4 regions of the Bacillus sp. TL12 genome follow, and region 2 is predicted to be linked to each of the others. Evidence: predicted binding sites of a transcription regulator. Region 2 holds the regulator's gene; each other region holds the start of a gene.

Region 1 (7,826 bases), on a different contig from region 2:
CTATGGCCTTACTTCCAGTTATTTTAGGGGAAAAACGCATTGTAACGCGAGTAGTTGAAGTAGAAGACAGTTTTTTCATGTTTCAAAAGCCTCTTGAGATTGTGGAACGAAGTTGTCGCAAACACGGATCTAGTTTCTTAGGTAGAAAAGACGGTACAAAAGAGTTGACACGTATTACACATAAGGCACCCATTGCAATTAGCCCGACAGATCAGCTTTACTTTTTTCCTACGTATTCTTATTCTAGAAAGGAATGTGCATGGTTGTCGCACTTCCATATTGCAAACAATAAAGAACTAGCAGATGGTAATTTAATTATTCGATTCATTAATGGTCTCGCAGTGAAATTAGAAATATCAAAAAGCAGTTTTGAGAATCAGCAAAACCGAACCGCAAAACTACGAACAGAGTATGAGGATCGCAAAAATAAACAAGGAAAACTTCAGTTTAAGCAGGTCGATAAAGAAGATGAATCTACACTAAAGCCTGCTTATGAAAAAGCATATCTTGTGAAAGAAGAGGACATAAAGGAATAATGACTGATAGGCAGAAAGGATGGGACAACCATCCTTTTTTATATTTCTCAACATGTAAAATCGTGTCAAATATTGATAGATTATCATACAATAATAATAAAGGATTTCTACATAAAAGTATGGAAAATAAATAAATACATCTCCATATGTCGTATCTACCATTTCCTCTTTCTAACAAGCAATGATAAAGTATAGGGATAGGATATTATAAAGTGAAACTTTAATCATTGGGGGAGCTTTATCCCCCAAATGATTATTAGTTGAACCAATCGGGCTTTTACGGGCAGTTTACCTCCCGCCTACCTTCTTTGCTTTCACCGAATTTTGAGGTGGAGTATTACTGCTCGTTAATGCGGGATAAAGGGGCAAATTGTAGAATGGATTTTCAAACAATCAAAGAGTATTTTTCAGCGGAAAATATGAATCAACTTGTAGAAAGTTATCGGGCATTTGGGCCGCTCCTTGGTATTGGCCTGCCGATGGTGGAGGCAATTATCCCTGCATTACCACTTATTGTGTTTGTGATGGCGAATGCAGTTGCCTTCGGGTTATGGTTTGGTTTTTTGTATTCATGGCTTGGGTCAGTGCTTGGTGCATTAATTGTATTTTCGGTTATTCGCCGTTTTGGACGCAGCCGGTTCTTCTCGTTTGTGAATAAGCATCCGAAAGTGCGCAAAGCGATGGGATGGATTGAACGGAAAGGGTTCGCACCTATTTTTATCTTATTTTGTTTTCCTTTTACGCCGTCTGCACTTATTAATGTTGTGGCTGGCTTATCACGTATTAGCAGAAGACAATTTGTGTTAGCACTAGCGCTTGGAAAGTTAGTCATGATTTTTATTTTAAGTTATGTTGGACATGATTTAACTTCTTTTATCTATAAGCCGGTGAAAACAATTATTGTGATAGGTGTTATTTTTATTTTATGGTATGTCGGTAAGAAGATTGAAGTAAAGCTAGAACTACATTAAGACTAGTCTGCACTGTAAGTAAGGCTCCATTATAGAAAAGGGTGAGGGGAGAGGCAGATGAAGCGAGCTTTGAAAAAAGAAGGCCTAGAATGGATGAGGACAATCCTTATAGGCGTGCTATTAGCTGTTTTCTTTCGAACGTTTTTCTTCTCAACGTATGTTGTAGAGGGGAAGTCAATGATGCCGACACTTCAAGATGGAAATATGCTTGTGGTAAATAAGGTTAGCTATCAAGTTGGGGAGTTGAACCGATTTGATGTTGTCGTGTTTCATGCAAATAAGAAAGAGGATTACGTAAAGAGGATTATCGGTTTACCTGGTGATCATATTGAATATAAGCACGATAAGTTGTATATAAACGGCCAATTTGTGGACGAGCCTTATTTGGAGACCTATAAGAGGCAAGCGGAAGGACGGCAGTTGACAGGAGACTTTACGTTAGAAGAATTAACGAGAGAAAAGACTGTTCCAAAGGGGTCTATTTTTGTAATTGGTGATAATCGTCTCGGCAGTTGGGATAGCAGGCACTTTGGCTTTGTGAAAGCAGATACTGTTGTCGGGAAAGTGGATTTACGTTATTGGCCAATTAATGAAGTGCAGACGAACTTTTCAAAGGGGAATCATAAATGAAATTTTATCGGAGATTCAACAAAGGATATCGACTATTCGGCAAATAACGACCAAAAGCAGGAGCCTGCTAGCTCCTGTTTTTTTGTGTTATAATACAAGGATGATATCAAACTAACGTTCGTTATGTCAGTGAAAGGTGGGAATTACATGTCGCTTCGATTTGTGATTGGACGGGCTGGAAGTGGAAAAAGTACGTTTTGTTTACATGAAGTACAAGAAGAATTACGGCAGCGTCCAAGAGGCGAAACAATTTTATATCTTGTACCGGAACAAATGACGTTCCAAACGCAGCAAGCATTAATAGGAAATGAAGAAGTTAGCGGCTCTATTCGGGCGCAAGTATTTAGTTTTTCAAGGTTAGCGTGGAAGGTTCTGCAAGAAGTTGGTGGCGCGAGTCGTCTTCATATTGATGAGGCAGGCGTGCATATGTTGCTGCGTAAAATTGTAGAATCCCGTAAGGAAGGATTGTATGTGTTTCAAAAAGCAGCAGAACAAAATGGCTTTTTTGAACATTTAGGAAGCATGATTGCTGAGTTTAAACGCTACAATGTCACACCATCGAATGTATATGAGATGTGGCAACAGTTAGATGCTCATTCAAATGGTGATGAGCAAAAATTATTAGCAAATAAAATGTACGATCTTCAGCTTTTATATGATGATTTTGAACGGGCTTTAATTGGTAAATATTTAGATTCAGAAGATTACCTGCAGTTACTTGTAGAAAAGCTTCCAGAATCTGACTATGTAAAAGGTGCAGAAATTTATATAGATGGATTTCATTCCTTTTCACCTGGGGAATTAGAAATCATTAGAAAGCTCATGACTTGCGGAGCAAGAATTACAGTTACGTTAACAGTAGACGAAAAAACGTTATCACAGCCAGTAAGTGAATTAGATTTGTTTTATCAAACAGTCCTTACGTATGAAAAAGTGAAACAGTTAGCACGTGAAGAGAAAGTCGCCGTGGAAAGTACGGTTTTGATGAGAGAACAACCACGTTTTCATTCACCGGCGCTAGCGCATTTAGAAGCTGAATTCGAATCTCGTCCTTCTAAGAAGTTTCAAAGTGAACCAGATATTACATTATATACAGCGGCAAACTTACGAGCGGAAGTTGAAGGTGTAGCTCGGGAAATTCGCAGACTTGTTGCAGAAGAGGAGTATCGCTACAGAGATATTGCGGTTCTTCTTCGTAATGGAGAAAGCTATTATGATGTAATGAAAACATTGTTTACAGATTACGATATTCCGCACTTTATCGATGAAAAGCGTCCGATGTCACATCATCCACTTATTGAATGCATTCGTTCTGCGCTAGAAGTCATTAGTGGAAATTGGCGTTATGATGCAGTATTCCGCTGCATAAAAACGGAACTATTATATCCGTTAGATGTAAGAAAAGAATCAATGCGCGAAGAAATGGATGAGTTTGAAAATTACTGTTTAGCATACGGCGTACAAGGAAAGAGATGGACGGCAGATGAACCGTGGACATATCGTCGTTATCGCTCGTTAGATGGAGCCGTAGGAACACAAACAGATAGTGAACGTGAAATGGAAGAGAAAATCAACCGTCTCCGTGATGTAGTAAGGACACCGATTATTCGTTTGCAGAAGCGTTTCAAACGTGCAAGTTCAGTCATGCAAATGTGTGAAGCAGTGTATTTATTTTTAGAAGAATTAGATGTTCCTAAAAAACTAGAAGATTTGCGTATGCGTGCTGAAGAAGAAGGGAATTTCCTGTTTGCAAGTGACCATGATCAAGTTTGGGAAGAGGTAATGAATCTTCTCGATACATTTGTAGAAATGCTAGGCGAGGAAAAGATGTCTCGTGTAATGTTTATCGATGTAATGACAACTGGACTTGAGGCGCTTCAATTTGCAAATATCCCGCCGTCTTTAGATCAAGTGCTGATTGCAAATATTGATCGAACAAGGTTATCGAATGTTCGCGCTGCTTTTGTAATTGGTGCAAATGAAGGAATCATTCCAGCAGCCCCTTCAGATGAAGGGATGTTATCAGATGAAGAAAGAGAATCTCTCGCTACAGCTGGTGTAGAATTAGCACCAACAACAAGGCAGACTTTATTAGAAGAGCAATTTGTTATTTATCAAACAGTAACCCGTGCATCTGAGAAATTATATATTTCTTGTCCGCTTGCGGATGAAGAAGGAAAGACGTTACTGTCATCTAGTTTTATTAAGAAAGTAAAAAGAATGTTCCCTTCTATCAAAGAAGTCTTCATAACGAATGATGTGAATGATTTATCTCGTCAGGATCAAATTTCGTATGTAGCAACGCCAGAAGTTACGTTGTCGTACGTAACGCAGCAACTTCAAAACTGGAAACGATACGGTTTTGAAGGGAATCTTGATTTTTGGTGGGATGTATATAACTTCTATGTGACTTCACCCCAGTGGAAGCAAAAAAGTAGTCGTGTGTTGTCTAGTTTATTTTATCGAAATCGTGCGCAGAAACTTAGTCCAGTTGTAAGTAGAGATTTATACGGAGATAAAATTAAAGGAAGCGTCTCTCGTATGGAACTATTTAATCGCTGCGCATATGCTCATTTTGCACAGCACGGATTATCACTACGAGAACGTGATGTGTTCAAATTAGATGCACCAGATATCGGCGAATTATTCCATGCGGCATTAAAGAGAATTGCAGATAAGTTACTGAGGGAAAATCGTACTTGGGCTGATTTATCGATAAAAGAATGTGAGCATCTTTCTGCCGTAGTCATTGAAGAAATTGCACCGCTTCTGCAAAGACAAATTTTATTAAGTTCAAATCGAAATCATTATTTAAAACAAAAACTGCAGCAAATCATTTTCCGTACGTCACTTATCCTGCGTGAGCATGCGAAGTCAAGTGGATTTGTGCCAGTTGATTTAGAGGTTCCATTCGGTATGGGCGGCACTGGGTCTCTTCCGCCAATGGAGTTTACACTCGCAAATGGTGTGAAAATGGAAGTTGTTGGCCGCATTGACCGTGTAGATAAAGCAGAAGATGAAAATGGTACGTTCCTTCGTATTATTGATTATAAATCGAGTACAAAAGCTTTAGATTTAACGGAAGTATATTATGGCTTAGCGCTTCAAATGTTAACGTATTTAGACGTTGTCATTTCAAATGCAAATACGTGGATGAAAAAGGATCAGGCGGCACTGCCTGCTGGCGTTTTATATTTCCATATTCATAACCCGATTGTGGAAATGAAAGGCGACGCTTCAGAAGAAGAGATTGAAAAAGAAATTTTAAAGAAATTTAAAATGAAAGGTCTTGTGCTAGGAGATGCGGATGTTGTTCGTTTAATGGACAATAAGTTAAGTACGGGAAGTTCAGATATTATTTCTGCCGGTTTGAAAAAAGATGGTAGTTTTAGTGCGCGTTCTAGTATTGCAAGTGAACAAGAATTTACAACCTTACAGCAATATGTGCATCATACATTTGAAAACATTGGGAAAGACATTACAGAAGGTGTCATTGATATCGCACCTTATAAAATGGGGAACAAAGCAGCTTGTACATTCTGTAATTTCCGCTCTGTTTGTCAGTTTGATGAATCACTTGAAGATAACCAGTTCCGCACGTTAAAAGATATGAAAGATAGTGAAGCGATGGAGAAAATAAGAGAGGAGGTTGGCGAATGATAGAGAACTGGCCACAAAAGCCTGAAGGTAGTCAATGGACGGATGATCAATGGAAAGCAGTTGTCAGAGATGGCCGTGATATTTTAGTCGCGGCAGCAGCAGGATCGGGAAAGACAGCTGTACTTGTAGAAAGAATTATTCGCAAAATTATTAATGCCGAGAATCCAGTAGATGTAGACCGTCTGCTTGTCGTAACGTTTACAAATGCAGCAGCGCAAGAGATGAAGAACAGAATTGGCGAAGCGTTAGAAAAAGTATTAATCGATGAGCCTGGGTCAGAGCATATTCGTAAGCAGCTTAGTTTATTAAATAAAGCGTCGATTTCAACGATTCACTCGTTCTGTTTACAAGTCATTCGAACGTATTATTATATGCTCGACGTTGATCCGCGTTTTCGCATTGCCAACCAGACAGAAAATGAATTATTAAAAGAAGAAGTATTAGATGACATACTAGAAGAGGAATATGGCACCGAGGGAAATGATATATTCTTTGAACTCGTTGATCGCTATACGAGTGACCGAAGTGATGATGATTTGCAGCGCATGATTTTAGCGCTTCATACAGAATCAAGAGCGCATCCAGACCCAGAGAAGTGGCTGGATAAACTTGTTGAAGCGTATGTTGTGGAAGGAAAATCAATTGAGGATTTAACATATGCGTCTTACTTACTAGAAGATGTGAAGTTTCAGCTGGAAACTGCTGAAAAGCATGTTCAAAAAGCAATTGAACTTGCGATGCTTCCAGATGGGCCAGCACCACGTGTTGAAACGTTACAGGCAGATCTTGTTTTACTTGGAACGCTATCTAGTGCAGCTCATCAGTCTTGGACAAGTGTATATGAAGAGATGCAAAATGTTTCGTGGCAAACGTTAAAGCGCATTAAGAAGAGTGACTACAATGAAGAGATTGTCAAACAAGTAGATTCACTTCGAAATAAAGCAAAAGATGAAGTGAAGAAACTACAAGAAGAGTTATTTAGCCGGAAACCAGAAAGCTTTTTACGTGATTTTAAGGAAATGCATCCTGTACTAGAAAAGCTTGTTCAAATTGTAAAAGTATTTACGGAGCGATTCCAAACGATCAAGCGTGATAAAGGAATGGTTGATTTCACAGATTTAGAGCATTTTTGCTTACAAATTTTAAGTGAACGTACGGAAGATGGCGAACTGCGTCCATCACCAGTTGCAATGCAATATCGCAATAAATTTGCCGAAGTACTTGTCGATGAATATCAAGATACAAACTTTGTACAGGAGTCGATTATTAAGTTTGTAACGAAAGACTCTGAGCAAGAAGGTAATCTGTTTATGGTTGGTGATGTGAAACAGTCAATATATCGCTTCCGATTAGCAGAACCTGGCTTGTTTTTAGGGAAGTATAAACGATTTACGCCTGAAGGAATAGACGGCGGGATGAAAATTGATCTAGCGAAAAACTTCCGTAGTCGTCATGAAGTGCTAGCAGGTACGAACTTTATTTTTAAACAAATTATGGGCGAAACGGTCGGAGAAATTGATTACGATGCCGATGCGGAACTAAAGCTTGGTGCGAGTTATCCAGAAGGAGAAGATGTAGCAGCTGAGCTGTTATGTATTCATCAGTCTGAGGGCGAAGAATCGGCAGAGGGAGAAGACGGTGTCGAAGTAGAAAAAGCACAGCTGGAAGCACGTTTAATGGCACAAAGAATTAAAGCGATGGTGGATTCAGGTTATGAAGTATACGATCGTAAAACAGATAGTATGCGCCCGGTGAAATATCGTGATTTTGTCATTTTACTGCGCTCGATGCCGTGGGCTCCTCAAATTATGGAAGAGTTAAAATTGCAAGGTATTCCTGTTTACGCTGAGCTTGCGACAGGTTATTTTGAAGCAACTGAAGTGACTGTCATGATGAATGTATTTCGCGTAATTGATAATCCGATGCAAGATATTCCGCTTGCGGCTGTACTTCGTTCCCCAATTGTTGGATTAAACGATGAGGAACTTGCGATGCTCCGTGCTCATGAAAAGAAAGGTTCGTTTTATGA
Region 2 (7,826 bases):
TATAACGATCTTCTACACTTTCAGAGAATGAACGATTTAAATCACCATCTAATGAAATATCATTAGAATCGTATAATACAACAAGTCGACCTAATCCTAAGTGAGCAGCTAATGAAGATGCTTCAGCAGAAACGCCTTCCATTAAATCGCCATCACCGCAAACTGCGTATGTATAATGATCAACTACGTTGTATGCATCGCGATTATATTTCGCCGCTAAATGTCTCTCAGCCATCGCCATACCAACCGCTGTCGAAATACCTTGTCCAAGTGGGCCAGTTGTTGCGTCTACGCCTGCTGTATGACCATACTCAGGATGTCCTGGAGTTTTGCTTCCCCATTGACGGAAATTCTTTAAATCATCCATTGTTACGTCGTAACCAGACAGATGAAGTAGGCTATATAATAACATTGAACCATGACCTGCAGATAGTACGAAACGATCGCGGTTAAACCACGTTGGGTTATTTGGATTGTGTTTCATAAATTGCGTCCATAATGTATAAGCCATTGGTGCTGCACCCATTGGCATTCCTGGGTGACCAGAGTTTGCTTTTTCAATCGCATCGATGGATAATGTGCGAATCGTGTTGATAGAAAGTTGTTCGATTGAATGTGACATGCTATTCTTCCCTTCGCTTATATTAGTAAACGTTTTACACATTTATATGATATCTTCCCACGCAAGATTATACAACATGTATCGACAAATATGTTGATGTTTTTTCGAATTTGTTCAAAAAACATACTAAATTTCACAATGTATAGGGTTTCAATCTGCTATACTTTTTTATTGTTCATTTATTGATAATAAAGGGAATTATCTGTATTTCCATACGCAGCTCATAAGAATCTTTAGCAAATATTCTGCCCCTCCATACCACTCCTCTATTTACCATTTATTCACAACATATATAATAGAAATGAATATATATTGATTTTCATCGTATATATCAAATAAAAACTGCGGGAGGAGAAATGATGAGTGAACAAGTAGCTTCCTACACCTTTTTAATTGTTTTTTCCCTTATTACAATTAGTTCTATTTACCTTTCAGTAAAATTAAAGTCACCTTATAAATACATCCCAGGTGTTGTCATGCTTATTCTCTCCATTGGCACGTTCAGCATACTATATTTTGATCGAGGTATAATGATAACAAGTGAAGGATTAGGCTATTTATATAGTCTCATTGCAATTCTCTTGTTTCTTATCGCTATTATTTCTTTATTTATAGCAACTGCTATTTCTTTTATTCCAGCTTTATTTAGAAAAAATCAACATTTTTATATCTGAGCACTACGCTCGATAAAAAATTAAATTCTAAAATGCAAAAGGTATCCTTCATTTATATTCTGTATAAACATTAATTGAATCACTGCTTATTGATGTAACCCCAAGAGCTTGTACGCTTATATGATGATGTAACATTTGCTGACTTACATTCCATTTCACAGACCATCCATCACTTCCATCAATATCATATCCAATTAATTGTCTTTCTTTCCATGCACCTGTCCCAGTTGGAACAAGCCAAAATAGCACAGTTTCTGTATGTCTCGCTTTTACATATATCGTAATTTCTTTCGTTTCTTTTGGAATAGTAACCCAATTATTTATTTCATCTATATTTGTGTACGTTTTAATAATTTCAGGGTCTGGTTCATATATTTTTGGAGGGTTCACTACAAAACAAGTTCTTATTACTATATAAGAACAAATTCTTATAAAAATGAAACACCCTACCACCTCATAGGGTATTAGCCCTCCCTGAAACTTCCCTCATATAAATATGAACAAAAATAAATCTAGATTATTTGTAATGATTTATCATAAGCTAACAATAAAGAAGGTTGATAAGATTGAATAAGAACAACAGTGTTAATATAAACATTCTACTAACGAGCGATATACACGGTACGGTTTATCCAATTCATTATCAAAATAACGAAACGGCAGAAATAGGATTAGCCAAACTCGCAACCCGTATCAAACAAGAGCGTAACCAGCACGAACATGTAATTGTGATCGATAACGGCGATTTTATACAAGGAACTCCATTCACGTATTACTACGCTAAATATATGCAGCATAAAAACAACCCAATGTCCCTTATCGCTAATTACATTGGTTATGATGCGGCCATTATCGGAAATCACGAGTTCGACTATGGAATGGATGTATTAAACAAAGCTATATTAAATGCGAATACGCCTTATCTATCCGCAAATATTTTAAATAAACATACAAAGGATCCTTACTTTGGGAAACCTTATATCATTAAACACATACATCCTAATGTAAAAATCGCTATCTTGGGAGCTACAACACATTACATCCCGAATTGGGAGCAGCCACACCATATTAAAGATTTACTATTTGAAGATGCGCTAGAGTCAACAAAAAAATGGGTTTCCTACATTCGTGAACAGGAACAACCACATTTACTAATCGTAGCATATCATGGTGGTTTTGAACGTGACTTACAAACTGGAGAACCGACTGAAATTTTAACAGGAGAAAATCAGGGATATGTAATGTGTCAAGAAATAGAAGGAATCGATATCCTATTAACTGGACATCAACACCGCTATATTTCTAATACAAAAGTAAATGGTGTGACAGTTTTGCAAACCGGATGTAACGGTCATTCATTAGGGAAAGTTCATGTAAAACTACAACAAAATAAAGATCGATGGATTATTAAGAACTGCCATTCGGAACTGTTATCTGCCCAAGACATCCCAGCAGATGGAACAGTCCTATCGCTCGTATCTACTTATGAAAAACAAACCCAAAAATGGTTAGACGAACCTATCGGTACCATTATAGGAGATATGTTGATTTATGATGCAATGCAAACACGTTTACAGGACCATCCTTTTATCGAATTTATAAATAAAGTGCAGATGGAAGTAGCTGGAGTCAATATCTCTTGTACAAGCCTATTTCATAATGAATCTTCTGGCTTTCCAAAACATATTACAATGAGAGATATTGTTTCAAATTATATTTATCCAAATACATTAAAGGTCATAAGGATTACAGGAAAAGATATAAAAGAAGCCCTTGAGCTATCTGCTGAATATTTCACATTAAGTACCGAGGGAGATATTATTGTAAATCCCGCTTACACTACACCAAAACCACAGCATTATAATTACGATATGTGGGAAGGAATTTCATACATATTAAACATTTCAAAACCCGTTGGTGAAAGAGTCGTTTCCTTACAATATAACGGATCTCCCATTCACCTAGATCAAGAATATGATGTAGTTATGAATAATTATCGCGCTAGTGGTGGTGGGAATTACTTTATGTATCAAAACAAGCCTATCATAAAAGATATACCAATTGATATGTCTGAACTTATTGCGAATTACATGTTAGAAAGAGGAATAATTGAGGCGACGACCAACCGTAATTGGAAAGTTATCAAATAAACAATTCTATTAAAATCAAAAAAGATGGGCTACGCCCATCTTTTAATTTAACTTCGTATTATCTTGTTTTTTCAATGCTTTTAATTTCGTCGGTGTAACATCTTTACCTTCTTCGTTAACGACTTTAATGCCTTTTAATTCGTTTAACATATTTTGACGAAACCCTTTTAAATATTGTTCACGGAGCGATTGGCGCTCACGTTGTTCTTCTTCAGTTAATCCTTCAGCTTTTGCTTTTTTCGCTAAGAAATTAATGCGTTCAATGAGTTCGTGACTTAGCATCTCGAATCCCCTTTCTACTTAAAACTGATTATTATCATACAATAGTTAGTCTTGTTTATCAAGCAATTGCTTCGTATATTCCACGTATCTGCGATGTACTGTTGCTTTTGATACATCGTGTCCAAAACCACGAAGCGTTGCAGCAATTTCTTCAAATGTTAATTCATTACGACGAAGACGTACAATTTCTTCAATCGGCACTTCTTTCTTTTCACGTCCTGTACTTAAATGTCGGTTTTTTAAGTTTTTTTCTGGACGAAACCCTCTTTCTACCGCTCTCTGCATTCCACGTTTTATCTTCAAATTATGAATCTTTCTCTGGTACTCTTCAACTATACCAATAATATCCAGAACCATGGAATCCGAATCAGAAAGCTGTAATTCCCCATTATGCGTATGTGTATACACTTTGATCTCTTCTTTATGTAAACAGTGCATTAAAGCAATCTTTGCATTCCCTCTTCCAAGCCGCGTTTCATCTTGAATGAGAAGCACATCAATTTCTTCATCTCGGATCATGTCCAGCACTTCTAATATACCATCTCGTTCAATCGTATAACCGCTTGCCTTCTCCTCAATCACCTTTATAACATTCATTTGATATCGCTCAGCTAAATGCAATAATTCATCTTTTTGGCGTGATAATGATGTTTCCTGCGCTTCTTTCGTTGTGCTTACACGGGCATAAATGATTGCATTCATTTTAAAACCCTCTTTCTCATTTCGATTTTTCCTTTAGTGTATCACAAATCGTCTTTTTGTTCGAACTTATGTTTGTAGAATGTTTTTTCGCATGTTATACTTATAAGTAAGAAAATTGAAAGAAAACGAGGTGTTAAAAAACATGGAAAAGTTAACAAAACGCCAGCAAGACATTCTCGACTTCATCAAACTAAAAGTACAAGAAAAAGGTTATCCACCTTCCGTACGTGAAATTGGTCAAGCGGTTGGCCTTGCTTCTAGTTCTACTGTGCACGGACATTTATCACGTCTAGAAGAAAAAGGTTATATTCGACGTGATCCAACAAAACCGAGAGCCATTGAAATTTTAGGAGAAGTGAGAATCGAAACAGAAACACAATCAGTTGTTCAAGTCCCAATTGTAGGAAAAGTTACAGCCGGTTTACCAATTACAGCAGTTGAAAGTGTCGAGGAACACTTTCCACTTCCTGCAAGCGTTGTTGCTGGAGCAGATCAAGTATTTATGTTACGTATCTCTGGAGATAGTATGATTGAAGCTGGTATTCTGGATGGAGATTTAGTTGTTGTTCGTCAACAACATTCTGCATACAATGGGGAAATCGTCGTTGCTTTAACAGAAGATAACGAAGCAACTGTAAAACGTTTTTACAAAGAAAAAGATCATTTCCGCTTACAACCAGAAAACTCTTCTTTAGAACCGATCCTTTTAGATAAAGTTTCTGTTATCGGAAAAGTAATCGGTGTATACCGCGATTTACATTAAAGAATAGACCAGTTAAACTGGTCTATTCTTTAATTCGATTCAATTGTAACGTCTCCAGCAGATGTTTTTCCGCTAATTTTTACACTACCATTTCCTAATGTTACATTTTTCGTTTCTTCTTTGAAAATCTCCACTTCTCCTGCAAATGTTTTCCCACTTATAGTCGCATCTTGAGGCTTCTGAAGTAATCGAATATCAACTTCTCCTGCAGTTGAACTTGCCTCTAAATCATATTTAGGATCATGATCTACAATATCTACATCTCCACTTGTTGTTTTCGCTACAACTTTTCCACTTACTTTTTTCATTTTAACTTCACCTGCTTTTGAAGACCCTTCTACTTTCTTCGCTGTCACCCGCTCCATTTCTACATCTCCACCAAGTGTTGTTGCTTCTACACGTTCACTTTTTATATCATTTACTGTTATCTCACCCGCAGAAGAACTTACTTTTATATCTTGGTAGGAACGTTCCGGAACAACGATTATTATCCCTGGTGCTTTAAACCCGAAAGATAAAAATGAAAAATCGAATGAAGGGCCTTTTTTTACCTTACCTTGAATCTTTAGCGTATCCCCTTGTTCATCAATACTCACTTTTTGTTTTGCAATATTCCCTGATTGTTTTATATAAAAAGAAGAATCATTTCCTTTTTGAACCGTAACATCTCCAGCATCCAAATCAATTTCCAAACTTTTGATTGCTTCATTTTTAATAACCTTCTCTTTATCCCCACGTTCTGCCGTCTCAACTGCTTTTGTATATGTCTGTGATATACCAATAACTCCAATGATGATACAAGAGACAGCTACTAACAATATCTTTTTCATCTCATCTATTCCCCTTTAATCATTTTGAGATTCCAATTGACATAGCCTACACAAAAGTTTTTAAACCATTTTGTACAGTAGTAAGCAACTATACATAACAATAGTCCAACTCCAACAAATGTAATAGAAACAAATATATCAAGCCATAAGAATGTACCCGTTAATATCTTAATCACTACTAGCAGCGGCGCCACAACTGAGACCACGCCTCCAACCCAAAGGGAAAATATAAAACTTACGATTGCAACTAGAGGACCTAACACAATAATAAAGTTTAATAAACTAAGACCAATCGCTGCCATCACTGCTCTTGTTATATTCGAAGCAGACGGATCTTTTTTCATCTCATCAAAACGATATAGTGCCAACATCTCCTTTGCGATAGCTTTTGGTGACCCAAGCCCTTTTATAATTTCTGCTTCTGTCTTCCCTTCCTCTAATCCAAACTGAAAATGTTCTTCATAATCGTATAAAATATCTTTTCTCTCTTCTTCTGGCAGCTTTCTAAGATGTCCCGATAATTCTCGAAGAAACTGTTCTTTATTCATCTCATTACACCTCTTCAATAATTTCTTGTACTCCTTTAGCAAAATCACGCCACTCCGTTACAAGTAAATGGAGTTGCTCTTCTCCTTGATTTGTTAATTGATAATATTTACGTGGTGGTCCTTCTGTTGATTCTTTTAAATATGTTTGAAAGTAACCCTCTTTTGTTAAACGACGTAACAACGGGTATACTGACCCTTCTGAGATTAAAAATTTATTGGAGATTTGCTGAACAAGCTCATAACCGTAGCAATCTTTTCGTTTGACAAGTGCCAGTACACATAGTTCTAGCACACCTTTTTTAAACTGGACGTTCAAAGATAATCCTCCTTTCCAATTAGTACTATTCAATGCAAGATACTAACCTTATCCATAATATACCATTTACTATTGTTTATTGCAAGGTACTGTTGGATATTTTATGGAAATCTTGTATGACCACCATCATTATTTGCGTTAATAATAAAAAACACGATCTCCTCTTATTTTTACATAAGGAAAATCGTGTAAAATGAATTATTTTATGGATTATTATGCCCTAACGCTACAACAGCAGATGTATAACTGCCATCCATACCTTTTCGAATAATCGCCATGCATGTTCCTCGTTCTTCACCCAGATATGCAGATTCTGAAACATTACTTTTTAATGTTTCACTTGTAAATTGAATAATTTGTCGATCAGGATCTACAGTGTCCGTATAACAATTTATTTCCACATCAAATATAAACCTATGTTTATTAATTCTGTCAAAGCATCTTTATTGTTACTAGCTGGTCCAAATCGTACAAATGCGATCAATTGTCATATGTTTCACCATCCTTTTTATCCTATCATTCCCATATAGAAAAGAAAGATAATAGTTTCTCATAATTTAAAATGGATGAAATTTGACTACCAAGACAAAGAAAAATTCAACCAAAAAAACGATACGTCCCGCATTAGGGATTTACCGTTTTTTTGCTAAAATATTAGTATTCTCATAACAAAAATTTAATGTTATTAAGAGGAAGTCTCTGATCAATACATTTTCCACCCTATATTATTCATAGCAATAAAACACTTATCCCATCGACTGTTGCACCTGTTTTTGCTTCAACCTTTCTTCCAACACATGAATCATAAATAAGAAATGCTCCGCTTCCCGTACAACATGATCGGCTAATAACGGATTAATTACACTTTTAATTTGACATGTTTGGATAAGCTCTAATCCAGCTTTTTTGAAATTCCTCAATTCAACTGTAGCATTTTCA
Region 3 (7,826 bases), on a different contig from region 2:
TTAAGAAACTTACCCGCTCTTTAATTTCACGTAAAATTAAACGAGCAATCTTTTCCTGTTTTTCTGTTAGTTCAATGGCATCGAAGAAATCATACACTTCTTGAACAGAATACTTTGTTACATCCGCAATCGTTTTCCCGTCAACAAAAACAGCTAAGCTTTCTGGCTTTAAGCGGCCTCCCTTACATTTCGGACACGCCTGCTCGGCCATATATTTCTCCATTTGCTCACGAATATAATCCGAACTCGTTTCACGGTAACGACGCTCAATATTTGGAATAACTCCTTCAAATAAAATCTCGCTTTCTTTCACTTGACCAAAGTCATTCACATAACGGAAATAAACCTTCTCTTCTCCGCTTCCGTACAACACTTTATCAAATAAATCTTTCGGTATATCCTTTACGGGCATATCCATATCAATGCCGTAATGATTACATACCGATTGTAATAATTGCGGATAATATTGCGAACTAGTCGGTTCCCAAGGAGCAATCGCATGACCATTTAAAGATAAATCCCAGTTTGGAATCACAAGTTCTAGATCTACTTCTAATTTCGAACCGAGCCCATCACAAGACGGACAAGCTCCAAATGGACTATTGAAAGAGAACATACGAGGCTCTAACTCCCCGATCGAGAAACCGCAATGCGGACAAGCGTGATGCTCACTAAATAAAAGCTCCTCTTCTCCAATCACATCAATTAATACACGACCTCCGCCAAGCTTGAGTGCGCTCTCAAGGGAGTCGGCAAGGCGGCTCGCAATTCCTTCTTTTATAACGATACGGTCAATTACAACTTCAATCGAATGCTTCTTGTTTTTATCTAATGTAATCTCTTCAGAAACATCAAGCATTTCTCCATCAACACGAACACGAACATAACCCTGTTTCTTTATATCTTCTAATACTTTCACGTGTGCACCTTTACGTCCTGACACAATCGGCGCTAACACTTGTAATTTTGTACGCTCTGGGTATTCCAAAACACGGTCTACCATCTGTTCTACCGTTTGTGATGTAATTTCAATCCCATGATTCGGACAGATTGGCGTCCCAATACGTGCAAATAATAGACGTAAATAGTCATAAATCTCCGTCACGGTTCCAACCGTTGAACGCGGGTTACGACTCGTCGTTTTTTGATCGATTGAAATGGCAGGAGATAAACCTTCAATTGTATCCACATCCGGTTTATCCATTTGCCCTAAGAACTGGCGCGCATACGCGGATAAAGACTCCACGTACCTGCGCTGCCCTTCTGCATAAATCGTATCAAATGCTAATGATGATTTCCCTGAACCAGACAAACCTGTCACAACAACGAGCTGATTTCTCGGAATGGTTACATCAATATTTTTTAAGTTATGCGCTCTCGCACCTTTTACAACGATAAAATCTTTGCTCACTCTTTTCACCCTTCCGCTTTTAATTCTAGCAGTAAATCTCTCAGCTCAGCTGCACGCTCGAAATCTAGTGCTTTTGCCGCTTCCTTCATTTCTGCTTCCATCTTCGCGATTGTTTTTTCCCGTTCTTTCTTCGTCATTTTCTTAGCCGGCGTTGTTTCATATACTTCTGTTTCTTCTGCGGCTGTTGTTGCACGAATTACGTCACGCACTTCTTTTTGAATTGTTTTCGGCGTAATACCATGTTCCTCATTGTAAGCTTCTTGCTTTTGACGACGGCGTTTCGTCTCTTCCATTGCAATATTCATCGATTTCGTGATCCGATCTGCGTACATGATTACATGACCGTTTTCATTACGCGCTGCACGACCAATTGTTTGAATCAAAGATCGCTCTGAACGTAAGAAACCTTCTTTATCCGCATCTAAAATCGCTACGAGTGACACTTCCGGAATATCGAGTCCTTCTCGTAATAAGTTAATACCGACAAGCACATCAAACTTACCAAGACGAAGATCACGAATAATTTCAATCCGCTCTAGCGTTTTAATTTCAGAATGCAGATAGTTTACTTTAATCCCCACATCTTTTAAGTAATCTGTTAAATCCTCTGACATTTTCTTTGTTAATGTCGTAATTAATACGCGCTCATTTTTCGCAATTCGGTCTTGTATTTCTCCTAATAAATCATCAATTTGTCCTTCAATTGGCCTTACATCAATTTGCGGATCTAAAAGCCCCGTTGGACGGATAATTTGCTCCACAACTTCCGGTACATGCTCTAGTTCGTATGGACCCGGCGTTGCTGATACATACACAACTTGATTCGTTTTCTCTTCAAACTCTTCAAACATAAGCGGTCTGTTATCCATCGCTGATGGCAGACGGAACCCATGGTCAACAAGCACTTGTTTACGTGCCTGATCCCCGTTATACATAGCTCTTACTTGGGGCACTGTTACATGTGACTCATCCATAACAATTAAGAAATCATCAGGGAAGTAATCTATTAATGTATAAGGCGTTGAACCCGCTGGACGAAGCGTCAAATGACGGGAGTAGTTCTCAATCCCTGAACAAAAGCCCATCTCACGCATCATTTCTAAATCGTAACGAGTTCGCTGTTCGATCCGCTGTGCTTCTAACAACTTACCGTTATCATTTAATTCTTTTAAACGTTCTTCTAATTCTTTTTCGATATTTTCAATGGCAACTTTCATTTTTTCTTCACGTGTAACGAAGTGAGATGCCGGGAAGATTGCTACATGTTCACGTTCTGCTAATACTTCACCTGTTAAGGCATTCACTTCACGGATTCGATCAATCTCATCTCCAAAAAACTCAATCCGAATGCAATGTTCATCAAGTGATGCTGGGAAAATCTCAACTACATCCCCGCGTACACGAAATGTCCCACGCTGGAAATCAATGTCATTACGGCCATACTGCACATCAACAAGTTCACGAAGCAACTGATTACGGTCCTTCTCCATACCAACGCGCAAAGAAACGACAAGTTCACGATATTCTTCTGGTGAACCTAAACCATAAATACAAGAAACACTTGCCACAATAATGACATCATCACGTTCAAATAAAGCTGATGTTGCGGAGTGGCGCAATTTATCAATCTCATCATTAATTTGTGCATCTTTCTCAATAAACGTATCGGTTTGTGGTACATACGCTTCCGGTTGATAATAATCGTAGTAACTCACAAAATACTCAACCGCATTGTTCGGAAAGAAATCCTTGAGCTCACTATATAACTGTCCCGCTAACGTTTTATTATGAGCCATTACAAGTGTTGGCTTCTTCACTTCTTTAATCACATTCGAAATCGTAAATGTCTTACCCGTTCCTGTCGCTCCAAGCAATACTTGATGTTTCTTACCATTATTAATCCCCGCGACCAGCTGCTTTATCGCCCTCGGCTGATCACCTTGCGGGGAATATTCTGAGACAATCTCAAATTGATGTTCCAAACAAAACCGACCTCCTCGTAAAAAATCTGTATTCCCATTTTACCACGAATGCCCATAAAAAAACCAAGAAAACGAACAGATATTCGGTAAAGTTTTCGACAATATAAATAGAAAAAGGAAGGATCCTTCTATAAGCCCCTTCCTTCTTCCATCCAAATTTATTTTACGGGAACTGGTAACAAATCGTACCCATTACGCCCAGCCTTATTAGTGCACTCTATTAACCTATACCTTATGTCTTCTTCAAAAACATCTTTTGTTATCTTTTTACAAGTATCAGAGTAAACACCTTTATCTTTACCAGCAAATTTATCCTGAGAACTATCTGACGTATAGATAATTTCTTCCCCATCGTATTCTAGTGTTTGAAAGATTGGATCTCCCTCATCTGTATAATTCACAATCCTTATTTTATCTGTTACATCTTTTTCAACATTGACGACGAACTTCTCGAATTTATGTAAATTAGAAACTTTATGCCCTTTTGCAATCACATCATGATTCTCATCGATTTTACTGTCAGGGTGTGAACATGCTACCAAACTGCTAATACAAAATAGAAAACACAATGAAGTAATTCCTTTTCTCATATTCAATCCTCTCCAGCTCGTTTTGGCTTTATACTATTATTCAACACGAAATCAGTTGGAAGAAAAATGCATATATACTCATAAATAAGAAAAGGTAGAATTTTCTAAAAAATAATTATTTACAAAGTTGTTTTTTCACATTAGAATACAAACTACAAGGATTCGACATTATACGACAAAATGAAGTTATTTTTCAGAATTTTTAAACAAAAAGGAGATGAGGAAACTATATGAATCTATTTCGAAAAAAATCCATTTCAGCATTACTAGCACAGTCCGAACAAAAAGGGGCGTCTTTAAAGAAAGAACTCGGCGCATTTGACCTTACTATGTTAGGGGTCGGCGCTATTGTCGGAACCGGCATTTTCGTTCTTACCGGCGTTGTCGCGGCAGAGCATGCAGGACCAGCACTTATTATATCATTTATTTTATCCGGTTTAGCCTGTATATTTGCGGCACTATGCTATTCTGAATTCGCTTCAACTGTACCGGTTTCAGGTAGTGCGTACACTTATAGCTACGCAACATTTGGAGAATTAATCGCTTGGATTTTAGGTTGGGATTTAATCCTGGAATACGGGTTAGCTTCCTCAGCTGTTGCGTCGGGTTGGTCAGGATATTTCCAAGGATTATTAAGTGGTTTCGGTATTACATTACCTACCGCTCTAACAAGCGCTTATAATCCCGAGGCTGGAACATACGTAGACTTACCGGCAATCTGTATCATTTTTCTAATGACATTATTATTAACAAAAGGTGCGAAAAAATCAGCTCGTTTCAATGCCATTATGGTAGCTATAAAACTCTTTGTCATCCTTCTATTTATCGGCGTTGGTGCTTTCTATGTAAAGCCTGAAAACTGGACACCATTTATGCCATTTGGCTTCTCTGGCGTAACAGCTGGAGCAGCAACTGTATTCTTTGCTTATATTGGATTTGATGCTGTATCAACAGCCGCTGAGGAAGTAAAGAATCCACAGCGTAACATGCCAATCGGCATTATTGCTTCTTTAACAATCTGTACTATTTTATATATTGTCGTTTCATTAATATTAACTGGAATCGTTCCATACGACCAGTTAGGTGTAAAAAACCCTGTTGCCTTTGCACTACAATACATTCAACAAGATTGGGTTGCTGGTTTCATTTCTTTAGGAGCAATTACTGGAATTACAACTGTATTACTCGTTATGCTCTATGGACAAACACGTTTATTTTACGCAATCAGCCGCGATGGTTTACTACCAAAAGCACTCTCTCGCGTAAATAAAAAAACAAAAACACCTGTTATCAATAGTTGGGTCACTGCAACTATGGTTGCTTTCTTTGCTGGTTTTGTTCCTTTAAATAAACTAGCAGAATTAACAAATATCGGTACATTATTCGCATTCATAGTTGTATCAATTGGGGTAATCATCTTACGCAAAAAACAACCAGAACTACCGCGTGCTTTTAAAGTGCCATTGGTACCATGGATTCCCGCTTTAGCTGTTCTATTCTGTGGATACCTTGCATTGCAACTACCAGCAACAACATGGATTGGCTTTGCCGTATGGCTTGTAATTGGACTTGTTGTCTATTTCAGCTATGGTTACAAAAATAGTACTCTTCGAAAAGAAAAAACAGAAGACGTTGCATAGAAAAAAGCTGTTGTCCAATTAGGACGACAGCTTTTTTTCTTTTTTAGGAAAAATGAGATATGAAAATGTAATTACTGTATCAACTAAAAACACAATGCCCCACACTTGGCTCACACGACCTGCTGCCTCATTTAAAACAATGCCCTTTTCAAGCCAATCTCCCCACTGTTCAATCGGCACGAGCCCATACATGAAGAAAAATACAATATGAACAACAGTAAATAAAATGAGATGTAGGCTCCATTGTCCGATTTCTTGCTTCGTATAAGCCCAGCCCGTTAATTCTAATGGAGCTTCTATATTAGGAATGGGCTCATTCCGCCATTTCGCAACAAGTTTTTGCACACGTATATCCAATTTCTTTAAATCTTTTTTTCCATAAAAGAGCGCATATAATAATATTACTAAAGTAATAATTTGAAAGTTAGAAAACTTACCCGTTTCATAATAATCAATAGCGCCTAAAGCTAAAATAAAGACTTCATTGAAGAGTAATACAATTCCAGCAACGAAACTCGCTTTCTGTAATCTAAACCCGTAACGTAGTAAAAAGAACCCGATAACTGATACCCAAAATACAATTTCTGCACCGATTAAAAAATACCAACGATATTCTGCAAGTATGCTCATTTCCCACGCTCCCTCTCATCATATATGCGAAAAGCCTCATCCATATACGCTAAAAGCTCTTCTTCAATTGGATACATATTCATCTTCTGTGAATCTTCTTTTGATTTTCTTACTTCCCACAATTTATCTAGAAATGCTTCATCGCCATTTGCCATCTCCATACATTTCTCTATTAGCCTTTTTGTAGCCTCTTGTACTTCATCATGAGATGCAGCTTTTCCTTCTTTCATAAAGCTACGTAATTGCTAAAATACATCCACCCATTCTCGAACATTTTCATCTTCCTCACTCATATTCGGCAAATTGCCAAGCAATTTTTGTTCTCCCTCTGAAAATATCTTTTTTTGAAACATTTCGCGTATACGCGGAGACTGCTTTGAAAGTTGAATCAACTCAAACATGATTTTCCAATCCAGTTCTCCTTCAAGTTCTGCCGAATAAACGACCGCCTGCAAAATCTTTTCCATTCGGTTAAATTTTTTCTGCTCTTCTTGCACAAATGTAAGCTGTTTTTCCAACGATTCTTTCAAACTTAATTCATCTGTCATTAGCATATTCATAATCTCTTTTAACGAGAAACCCATTTCTTTTAGAAACAAAATTTGCTGCAACCGAATGACATCAGTTTCACTATATAAACGGTGCCCACCCTCAGTTTTTCCGCTCGGTTTCAATAAATCAATTTGATCATAATAACGGAGCGTTCTTACTGTAACTCCTGTTTCCTTTGTAAGTTCTTGAATCGAAATCATCCCCATCACCCTTTCCTCTTTCATTGTAAAAGATGACGTAACGTAACTTTCAAGTGTTTTTGTAAAAAAATACAAAAAAGCTGATTACATGAATGAACCAGCTTTTACGGGAATAATATTTTTTGAATTGTACGTCCACATGTCAAAACAATCTCACCAACTAAAACACTTGTTGCTGTTTTGTGATAGTGCGCTGATACTAGTAAATAATACGATAATCCAACAACCCCAATCACAACAAGCGTACTCGGCACTGGATTGTGAACAAAATTTTGCATACCCCATATAAATGCAAATAACGCCGCTACCACACATAAAAACGCTAATCCCATTCTGTTTTCCTTTATTTATCTATTTGCAGAGCTTACCTCGCTACTCACTCTCTTCTACTTTTCTAAACTGCCACTTCGGCCAATAGTTCACAAAAAAGTATATAAACTGTCCAATCACGAAAAGAATAAATGGCGTTCCCGCACTCCCGTAAACAATCAAATTATACATACCCCATACCGCTAAACTGATTGCATAAAACAATCCTAAATATTTAAAAGCTTTATCCGATTGATTTCTTTCATATTCATCTTGCATTCTCATTCCTCTTCACTCCTTATTCTAAAATAAATATATCCTCCACCTTCATCCCAAAATACTGCGCAATCTTCAGCGACAATTCCAAACTCGGGTTATAACGATGATTTTCAATCGCCACAATCGTCTGCCTCGTTACTTGCATCGCTTTCGCCATTTCAATTTGCGTAATATGATTTTCTTTTCTTAATTCTTTAATTCTATTTTTTACACCCATAGGCTCCACCTTCAAA
Region 4 (7,826 bases), on a different contig from region 2:
ATCGATAAATGTAAACCTCTTCTTATAATGAAATGCATCCGTACACATAACTTCTTTTTTTAAAGGATCAATATCGACAACGGTCATATAACTAGTAAGTACGTAACCATCCTCATAGTATGTAATTAGTATTTCTTCTTCTGTTAATAACGAAGTGAGTAGACGATTCTCAATTCGCTCCTTGGCGTCTTGCGTTACGATCGGTCGTGACACTTTTGCATTCTCTTTAATGATTTCTCGTATACCAATAAATTGTTCTGGCATACTTGCAAACGGCTGCCATTTTACCATCCCTCTTCCATTTGGCATATTTGCGTTATTCATGATTTGTGTCCCCCTAGTAGTGTGTTTCTATATCTCGCAGTTGCATTTTCTGTGTAGGAAACGCCTCGTAAAATGCTATTTTTTCCGAAACGTGTTCTGATTTCATCCATGACCTGCGTGAGTCGCATTTCTTTTTCTCGTTGTATTACGTTATCAAATAACGAGATCTGTTCTTCACCTTCTGCTACTAGATTCGTTAGTGATATGCTAACCGTTCGAATTGGCTCACCAGTGTATAGTGTGTGTAAATAATATGTACAAACTTGATACACATCCATCGTTAAATTGGTCGGCCGGCTGAACGTGTACGTTTTTCTAAAGCCACCACCGTACCCTTTACTGCTGCCTATTGAAAGGTGGATTGTTCTAGCGAGTTTCTTTTGCATGCGTAATCGATAGCACACTTCTTCTGTATGCTCGAGCAAAATGATCGGAATCTCATCTATCATATAATCACGCAATAATATCTGACTCTTAGCGATAGATGTTTCCGCCTGGATATGTTTTTCCGATATACGACTGAAATCTATACCGTTACTATGTAAGTGTAATTCTTCTCCAAGTACCCCGAAGTTTTGTTTTAAATATTTCAGTGGATAGTTCGCTAAATCACCGATTGTATAAATTCCTTTTCGGTTTAACTTCGCTTCTGTTTTGTACGATATACCCCAAAATTTACTGAGCGGCCGTATACTCCATAACTTCTCGGGTATATCGTCGTACGTCCATTGTGTAATCCCAGTTTGGTTCCGCTTCGCCTCACTATCCATTGCAACCTTACTCATTAATAAATTGGGACCAATGCCGATTGTGCATATAATACGCGTACGGTCGTAGACTTCTCGCTTAAAATTTAGTGCGAATTCGTACGGACTATTCGCAAACAAATGAATACTAGCCGTCATGTCCATGAAAAATTCGTCTATTGAATACTGGTGAAAATCTTTTGGTGCCACGTATTGTAGCGCTAATTCCGTTATGTAATTCGAACATTTCATATATGTATGCATGATTGGGTTAACGATAAGTATATCTGGTCGTTTAGGTATTTCGTATAATCGAGCCATTTTCTTAACGCCCAATGCTTTTAACGGAGGTGTGGCTGCTAGCACTATCTCCCCACTTCGATTTACATCACCCACTACGGCAAGTTTTGTATATCTTGGATCTAGTCCTCTTTTGATACAACTGACTGATGCGTAAAAGCTTTGTAAGTCGACGCATAATATGATTCGATTAGGCAAAAGAGAATATTCGTACAAGATAATCACCCCTAAAATACAGAACGTTTGTTCTTATTATACACGAACTTACGTTCTTTTAGAAGGGTTTTTCAAGAAAATATTGGTTAAAAAGAATTCCCAATACTACATGAAATGATGAAACTATTCGTATAATCTAAAACTGAGTTGCTCAAAGTAAGGCATCACGAGTTACAAAAAGCCTACTTCCAATCTGCTACTCAAATGAATCAGAAGCAGCTTTTTTCACGTTCAAGATTAATAGAGAAAAGGTTTTATCATTTTCTTTCCTAAATATTCTCCGCTACATTACTTCATATTTCTGTACAAAAAAATAAAGCAAGGATTTCTCCTTGCTCCTGTTGATTTCTTAAAAAAAATCAACCACCACCATTTCCATCTGCCATGCTTTTTACTAGAGTAATAGTTTGCTTTTTATCTACTGAAGTATGTACTCCAAGTGTTAAAGTAAAAATTGTTACAATTCCCATTAAGCTAAGTATTACCTTCTTCATTTTAACGCCTCCTTCCTATGAACTTCTTTTTTAGCTTCAAAACTTAAATAAAAATACTTACTTGCTTGTTCGAAATTCCCCTCCTTGTGATACTGAACAGCTACTACTTCAGTATATTCTTGAACATACTCCCATAAATTTTCTCTTTTGAAATAGTCCATTCCTGCTAAAATTACGTTTTCCAACTCTTGAGCAGTAACTTTTTGAACCATAGATTTTAGAATTATAAAGCGATATTGATATTCAACATTTTTTAATTGTGTGCATATTTCTAATCCTTTTTCGATAAGTTCTAATGCAATTTCGATGTGACCTAGTTTAAAATGTTCTTTTGCTTCAATAATAAGCGCTTTGTGATTATTCGGCATTTTATTATTCACTTCAGATAAATAACGAATAGCTAACGGAGAAAGATCTTGACTTGCATACATTAAACCTAGATTTTGACGAACCATCAGAATAAAGTGTTCTTCACCTATTTTCTGAAACTTATCCATCGCAGAGGTGAAATACTCTTCAGCTAACTCATACTCTCTCAAATGCGTACAAGCTAATCCTAAAAGATTATTGCAAAAAGCTATATTTGTTTCACAACCAGCATGTTTTAAAAACATATCTTTCGCTTTATTTAAATACCTCATAGCTAGTATAGCTTGATAAGTATCGTAATAAGAATACCCTAGTTTATAATAAAACTCAGCATGTTCAAGTTCATCAGAAATATACTTCAAGAGACCTTCTGCTTTCTCATAATGCTCTTTTGCTAACGTATATTCACCAATTGCATCAGAATGAATCGCTTTAAAAAAATGATAATAGTAAGCTAGTGACTGATTTGTCGGTACACCTAAAGAATCAATTTCATCAAAACTATCTTTAGATACCCCCAAGTTATCCATCAAAAAATCATATCGAAACTTCAGAAGTAAATAACGTTGGAATAGCTCTCGGTTTTCTTTCATCTCGTTAACTTTTGTATCTACTTCCTTTTCTAATTCGGTAGCCTTTTCTAAATGTCTAGAGCGAATCTCTAAATACCATTGATTTAATAATAGTGTAATTTGTTCGTTCCCCTTTGTTTGAACGTTCATAAATAACCCTCCCTCTTCTTTTTTCTATAAAAACTCCCTATAATAAACAATAACAAAATTCTAATAAACAAAAAGTATATATATTTATTTCTCAAGAATATTCTGCTTTTAGAGAAAATAAAATAATTGTATTTACATAAAACAAAAGAGCTTCTCCAAGTCTATACTTAAAGAAGCTCTTTCTACTAAAAAACTATCAACATAGCAATATGTACATAAACTACAATCAGTTTTAAGGTAATACATATACCTTTACTGTTCTAACTCCCCAGTTCCAAACATCCTGCTTGGAAGGAATGAATACATCTATTTTATTTCCTTTAATAGCTCCACCAGTATCCCTAGCTCCAGCTGGACCATACCCTTCTACATATACATTTGATCCAAGTGGAATAACTTTAGGATCCACAGCAATCACTTTTAAATGTGGATTGGCTGTTAAATCATCGCCCATGCTCGTATAAACATGTTGACCAGGTTTCACACCATTTTCTGCTGGATCGTTTGAGTATGCTGTTGATCTAACCGTTAGCTCACGTGTATTTACCCATTGTCCACCATCTTTGAAATAATTCATTTTTGCATCAATCTTATTCCAACCTGTTTTCATTGTTCCGCCAGTTGCTGCATCTAAGTAGTACCAAAAGCCCCATTTGTTTAACCAGCCTGTCTTCATTGCTCCGCCGGCCGCTTCATCTAAGTAGTACCAGCTACCCCCTGTTTGTAACCAGCCTGTCTTCATTGCTCCGCCGGCTGCTCCATCTAAGTAGTACCAAAAGCCCCATTTGTTTAACCAGCCTGTCTTCATTGCTCCGCCGGCTGCTTCATCTAAGTAGTACCAGCTACCTCCTGTTTGTAACCAGCCCGTCTTCATTGCTCCGCCGGCTGCTCCATCTAAGTAATACCAACTACCCCCGTACTTCAACCAGCCCGTCTTCATTGCTCCACCGGCTGCTCCATCTAAGTAATACCAACTACCTCCGTACTTCAACCAGCCCGTCTTCATCGCTCCGCCAGCTGCTCCATCTAGGTAGTACCATTGATTATTTACCGTAATCCATCCTGTTTTTTTACTACCATTTTGATAATAAAACCATTTCCCATTTTGTGATTTCCATCCATTTTGCTGAGGAGCCGCTTGTGTTATAGTATTTGATGTTTCTGCTAAACTACTATTCGGTTGGAAACCGAGTCCTAGAGCCGCAGCTAAAGTGAGTGCTATAATTTGTTTTCTCATAAATTCCTTCCTTTTCCTAAATTTTATCATTGACTAAACATATGTACTATGTATAAGTATAATTGTTTCTAAGATAAGAATAAGAGTAGTAACATAATTGTAATAAAAATTAAATAGAATGAAATCCAATTTCAAACTTAGTGCATACTGGAATTAATCTATTTTTGTATGTAATTTGAAACAACAAAAGGACAACTGCACAATATCAGTCACCTATAAGAAATGTAGAAAAGGATAGATTAACTTTTACAAGTCAATCTACCCTTTTCTATAAACCTTAAAACTCTAGTTCAATGTCAATGCCTATTCCGCTCTACACCATCTCTAGAATTTCTGAATCACCAAAACAATCATCACAACAATCCCTATAAACATCACTGCTAAACACCCAATTAATTTATAAAAACCTCTCTTTGTGAGTGTATTATCTTTCGTAATATCTTTACGAACGAAGAAATACATGAATAGAACTAAAATAATGCTGATACCAAACGTATAAAGAAGTTGCATTTTTTCTCCTTCCTATATAAGACCTATTTATTATTTTCCACTTAATATCTTTTAGATAAAACAACAAACGAAATAAAAACTGTACTAATTGTTAATGCAGCTAAAATATTAAGTAGTTCTCCAGCGGTCAATATAATGATTTCTAAATGTAGTCCAAATGAAAAAACAATGAAATATATCAATAATGCAAAGAAAGAATAAAACATTCCTTTTTGACGAATCAACTTCATTCGCTCATCTTTTTCTTTAAATTGCGGATGTAAATAGCTTAAGCAAAAGCACATAATCATCATCGATACTAATGTATAAGTCGGAGTGGGCGGCGCAGAATGTGTCATAACCCCTGCTAATACCATGAATCCACTCATAATTAAAAAGAGCATACCAATAATCATAAAGTACTTCTGTGAATAATTCATTACTATTCCCCCTTTTCTATCATTCCTCTTCTTTCCCCTCATAAAGAAATACATTCTCAATTGTTGTCTGAAATGTTTTCGCAATTTCAAATGCTAAAGGAAGCGATGGATCATATTTTCCTTTTTCAATTGAAATAATGGTTTGCCTAGATACTCCAAGCTTTTCAGCTAACTTCTCTTGAGAGAATCCAAATTTCTTTCGGTATTCTACCATTTTATTTTCCAAGGAAATTTCTCCCCCCTTACTTACATACAGCATAAAGGTAAAGGGACCTTTACGTCAAGTTCCCTTTACATAAGGTGCAGTTTATATGAGTAAATTTTTTGCACTATACTCCACAGTTAGATTCCGTATCTACTGGAACGCCCGCCCTCCTCCTCCTTATAATGACTATTTTTATAACCAAAGTGGTAAAGTATAACGAATGAATACAAACAAAATATTATGTTTCTTCCTTATTCCTGTCCCCTTCTCTTTGTTTTTGCTTGGCACGGGACAGAAAAAGGCTCTAAACGTATGAACAAATTCTCTCTTCCATCTAAAAAAACGGTTTTATTTCTTTTCCATTTACACCGAAAAATTTCGTTATATTAATCCTTCTCTAATTAGGAAAAATTAGTATAGCTATATGCATTTTGTATTTTTACATATACAAATTCTCTTCCTATTTGCATGACATGAGCTACCGTTTTTAAGCAATTTTCTGCTATATTTGCAAAAACTAACGATTTATAAGCCATTTTCAAATCATAATCATCACTTATAAGCAAATTTTTCTTTTTTTCTTTCAATATTTAACACTATTGAAATAAAGTTTACGATAAATTCATAATTTTTTATTTTTTATACTATATTCTGTTATATTGTTGTATAATATTCTTGAAAGCGCTTATTATTTTAATATACATAATCCAAAGGGATTTTCGGCGGAAAATTCTAACAATTACTTTTAGACTTTCATCGGGATAATCTTTCCCAATGATGGATGTATCAAATGAAATCACCTATTTTTTTCCTAAAGTTACTTTATAACATGAAAGATTAACTTAGGTGATAAGTAATTGTGAATGTTTTTTTACAAAACGGATAAGTAATAATGTTTGGTATTATGTAAATTATTGTAATAACATAAGAGTAAAGATAACATTTACATTCATTACTGATTCATCAATTATGAAAAGAGTGAAATGCATCCTTTTCACATGAAAAAAGGAATATATGCATTGGGAGGTTTAAACAAATGACGAGGAAGAATACAGCGACAAACCCTTGGGCCAAATTCCATGGTCCGAACCTTGGCTATGTTATTGAACAGTATGATCGTTACGTGACTAATGAAGGTTCTGTTGATCCGGAATTACAAGAGCTTTTTGAAACTTTTGGAGCTCCTTCATTCCAAGCTGATGTCGTAACAGGGGACAACAAAGAAACAAATTTTTCTCCTCAAGGTACAGGAAACATTGAAAAAATTCTTAAAGTGGTGCAAGTTGTAGAAAGTATCCGTTCGTTCGGACACCTATCGGCTCATATTAATCCGATGGAAGATCCTACTGATGGACAATCCCTTATTCATGAAGCAATGCGGGACTTGAACGATGAAGATTTGAAAGCGATTCCAGCAAAAACAGTATGGCCAGATGCCCCAAATGATATTCACACAGCTCTTGATGTAATTAATAGATTAAAAGATGTTTATACTAAATCTTTAGCCTATGAATTTTCTCATATACAAGATCGTGAAGAACGTGCGTGGTTGCATCAAATGGTGGAATCAAATTCCTTGCGTCAACCACTACCAAATAAAAAACGAACTGCTCTTTTAAAACGTTTAACAGCGGTTGAAGGTTTCGAGCAATTTTTGCATAAAACATTTGTAGGTCAAAAACGTTTCTCTATTGAAGGCGTTGATATGCTTGTACCTGTACTTGATGAAATTATTTCTGAAGGTGCTAAGGGCGGCGTAAATGACGTTATGATCGGTATGGCTCACCGCGGCCGTCTTAGCGTACTCGCTCATGTATTAGAAAAACCATATAGTCACATGTTTGCTGAATTTAAACATGCAACAATAGAAGGTGTAACTCGTAATGCTGGCTGGACTGGCGATGTGAAATACCATTTAGGTAGAGAACAAGTCGTTGGCTCTGAAGAAGCTAGCACACGCGTTACATTAGCAAATAACCCGAGTCACCTTGAGTTTGTTAATCCAGTTGTTGAAGGTTATGCACGTGCAGCTCAAGAAAATCGTAAAAAAGCTGGTTATCCTGAACAAGATGTTTCGAAATCATTCGTAATTTTAGTTCACGGTGACGCTGCATTCCCTGGTCAAGGTATCGTATCTGAGACTTTAAACTTAAGCAGACTAAATGCATACCAAACAGGTGGAACGATTCACATTATTGCAAATAACTCAGTTGGCTTTACAACAGATAGCTATGATTCTCGTTCTACAAAATATTCAAGTGACCTTGCAAAAGGTTTCGATATT

The links. The regulator LexA, encoded in region 2, represses DNA repair genes until DNA is damaged. The targets are predictions, from matches to a motif close to CGAACATATGTTCG.
Region 1: a site for LexA is predicted at 2,245-2,258, ahead of addB (helicase-exonuclease AddAB subunit AddB). Genes of this name have one in related genera too.
Region 3: a site for LexA is predicted at 3,466-3,479, ahead of uvrB (excinuclease ABC subunit B). Genes of this name have one in related genera too.
Region 4: a site for LexA is predicted at 1,630-1,643, ahead of LOK41_RS07975 (Y-family DNA polymerase). Genes of this name have one in related genera too.

Annotation. Positions count from the first base shown of each region.
Region 1 is NZ_JAJJBY010000018.1:65,666-73,491, reverse strand. Features, by position in the region: gene LOK41_RS17165 (competence protein ComK) at 1-536, shown strand, start outside; gene LOK41_RS17160 (TVP38/TMEM64 family protein) at 914-1,507, shown strand; gene lepB (signal peptidase I) at 1,565-2,137, shown strand; gene addB (helicase-exonuclease AddAB subunit AddB) at 2,285-5,797, shown strand; gene addA (helicase-exonuclease AddAB subunit AddA) at 5,794-7,826, shown strand, end outside.
Region 2 is NZ_JAJJBY010000008.1:1,853-9,678, reverse strand. Features, by position in the region: gene tkt (transketolase) at 1-622, opposite strand, end outside; gene LOK41_RS09700 (hypothetical protein) at 982-1,296, shown strand; gene LOK41_RS09695 (hypothetical protein) at 1,345-1,686, opposite strand; gene LOK41_RS09690 (bifunctional metallophosphatase/5'-nucleotidase) at 1,863-3,446, shown strand; gene LOK41_RS09685 (DUF896 domain-containing protein) at 3,489-3,728, opposite strand; gene LOK41_RS09680 (YneB family resolvase-like protein) at 3,774-4,430, opposite strand; gene lexA (transcriptional repressor LexA) at 4,573-5,193, shown strand; gene LOK41_RS09670 (DUF4097 family beta strand repeat-containing protein) at 5,223-6,023, opposite strand; gene LOK41_RS09665 (DUF1700 domain-containing protein) at 6,029-6,571, opposite strand; gene LOK41_RS09660 (PadR family transcriptional regulator) at 6,576-6,887, opposite strand; gene LOK41_RS09655 (hypothetical protein) at 7,091-7,288, opposite strand; gene LOK41_RS09650 (DUF2935 domain-containing protein) at 7,634-7,826, opposite strand, start outside.
Region 3 is NZ_JAJJBY010000023.1:59,173-66,998, forward strand. Features, by position in the region: gene uvrA (excinuclease ABC subunit UvrA) at 1-1,411, opposite strand, end outside; gene uvrB (excinuclease ABC subunit B) at 1,417-3,393, opposite strand; gene LOK41_RS19270 (DUF4362 domain-containing protein) at 3,552-3,983, opposite strand; gene bcaP (branched-chain amino acid transporter BcaP) at 4,214-5,623, shown strand; gene LOK41_RS19280 (hypothetical protein) at 5,642-6,253, opposite strand; partial or broken gene LOK41_RS19285 (MerR family transcriptional regulator) at 6,250-7,011, opposite strand; gene LOK41_RS19290 (hypothetical protein) at 7,110-7,337, opposite strand; gene LOK41_RS19295 (hypothetical protein) at 7,378-7,593, opposite strand; gene LOK41_RS19300 (helix-turn-helix transcriptional regulator) at 7,613-7,810, opposite strand.
Region 4 is NZ_JAJJBY010000006.1:95,194-103,019, reverse strand. Features, by position in the region: gene LOK41_RS07980 (YolD-like family protein) at 1-324, opposite strand, end outside; gene LOK41_RS07975 (Y-family DNA polymerase) at 321-1,586, opposite strand; gene LOK41_RS28940 (hypothetical protein) at 1,946-2,080, opposite strand; gene LOK41_RS07970 (response regulator aspartate phosphatase) at 2,077-3,171, opposite strand; gene LOK41_RS07965 (3D domain-containing protein) at 3,404-4,408, opposite strand; gene LOK41_RS07960 (DUF3976 domain-containing protein) at 4,733-4,918, opposite strand; gene LOK41_RS07955 (permease) at 4,960-5,337, opposite strand; gene LOK41_RS07950 (helix-turn-helix transcriptional regulator) at 5,357-5,563, opposite strand; gene LOK41_RS07945 (hypothetical protein) at 5,944-6,129, opposite strand; gene LOK41_RS07940 (2-oxoglutarate dehydrogenase E1 component) at 6,579-7,826, shown strand, end outside.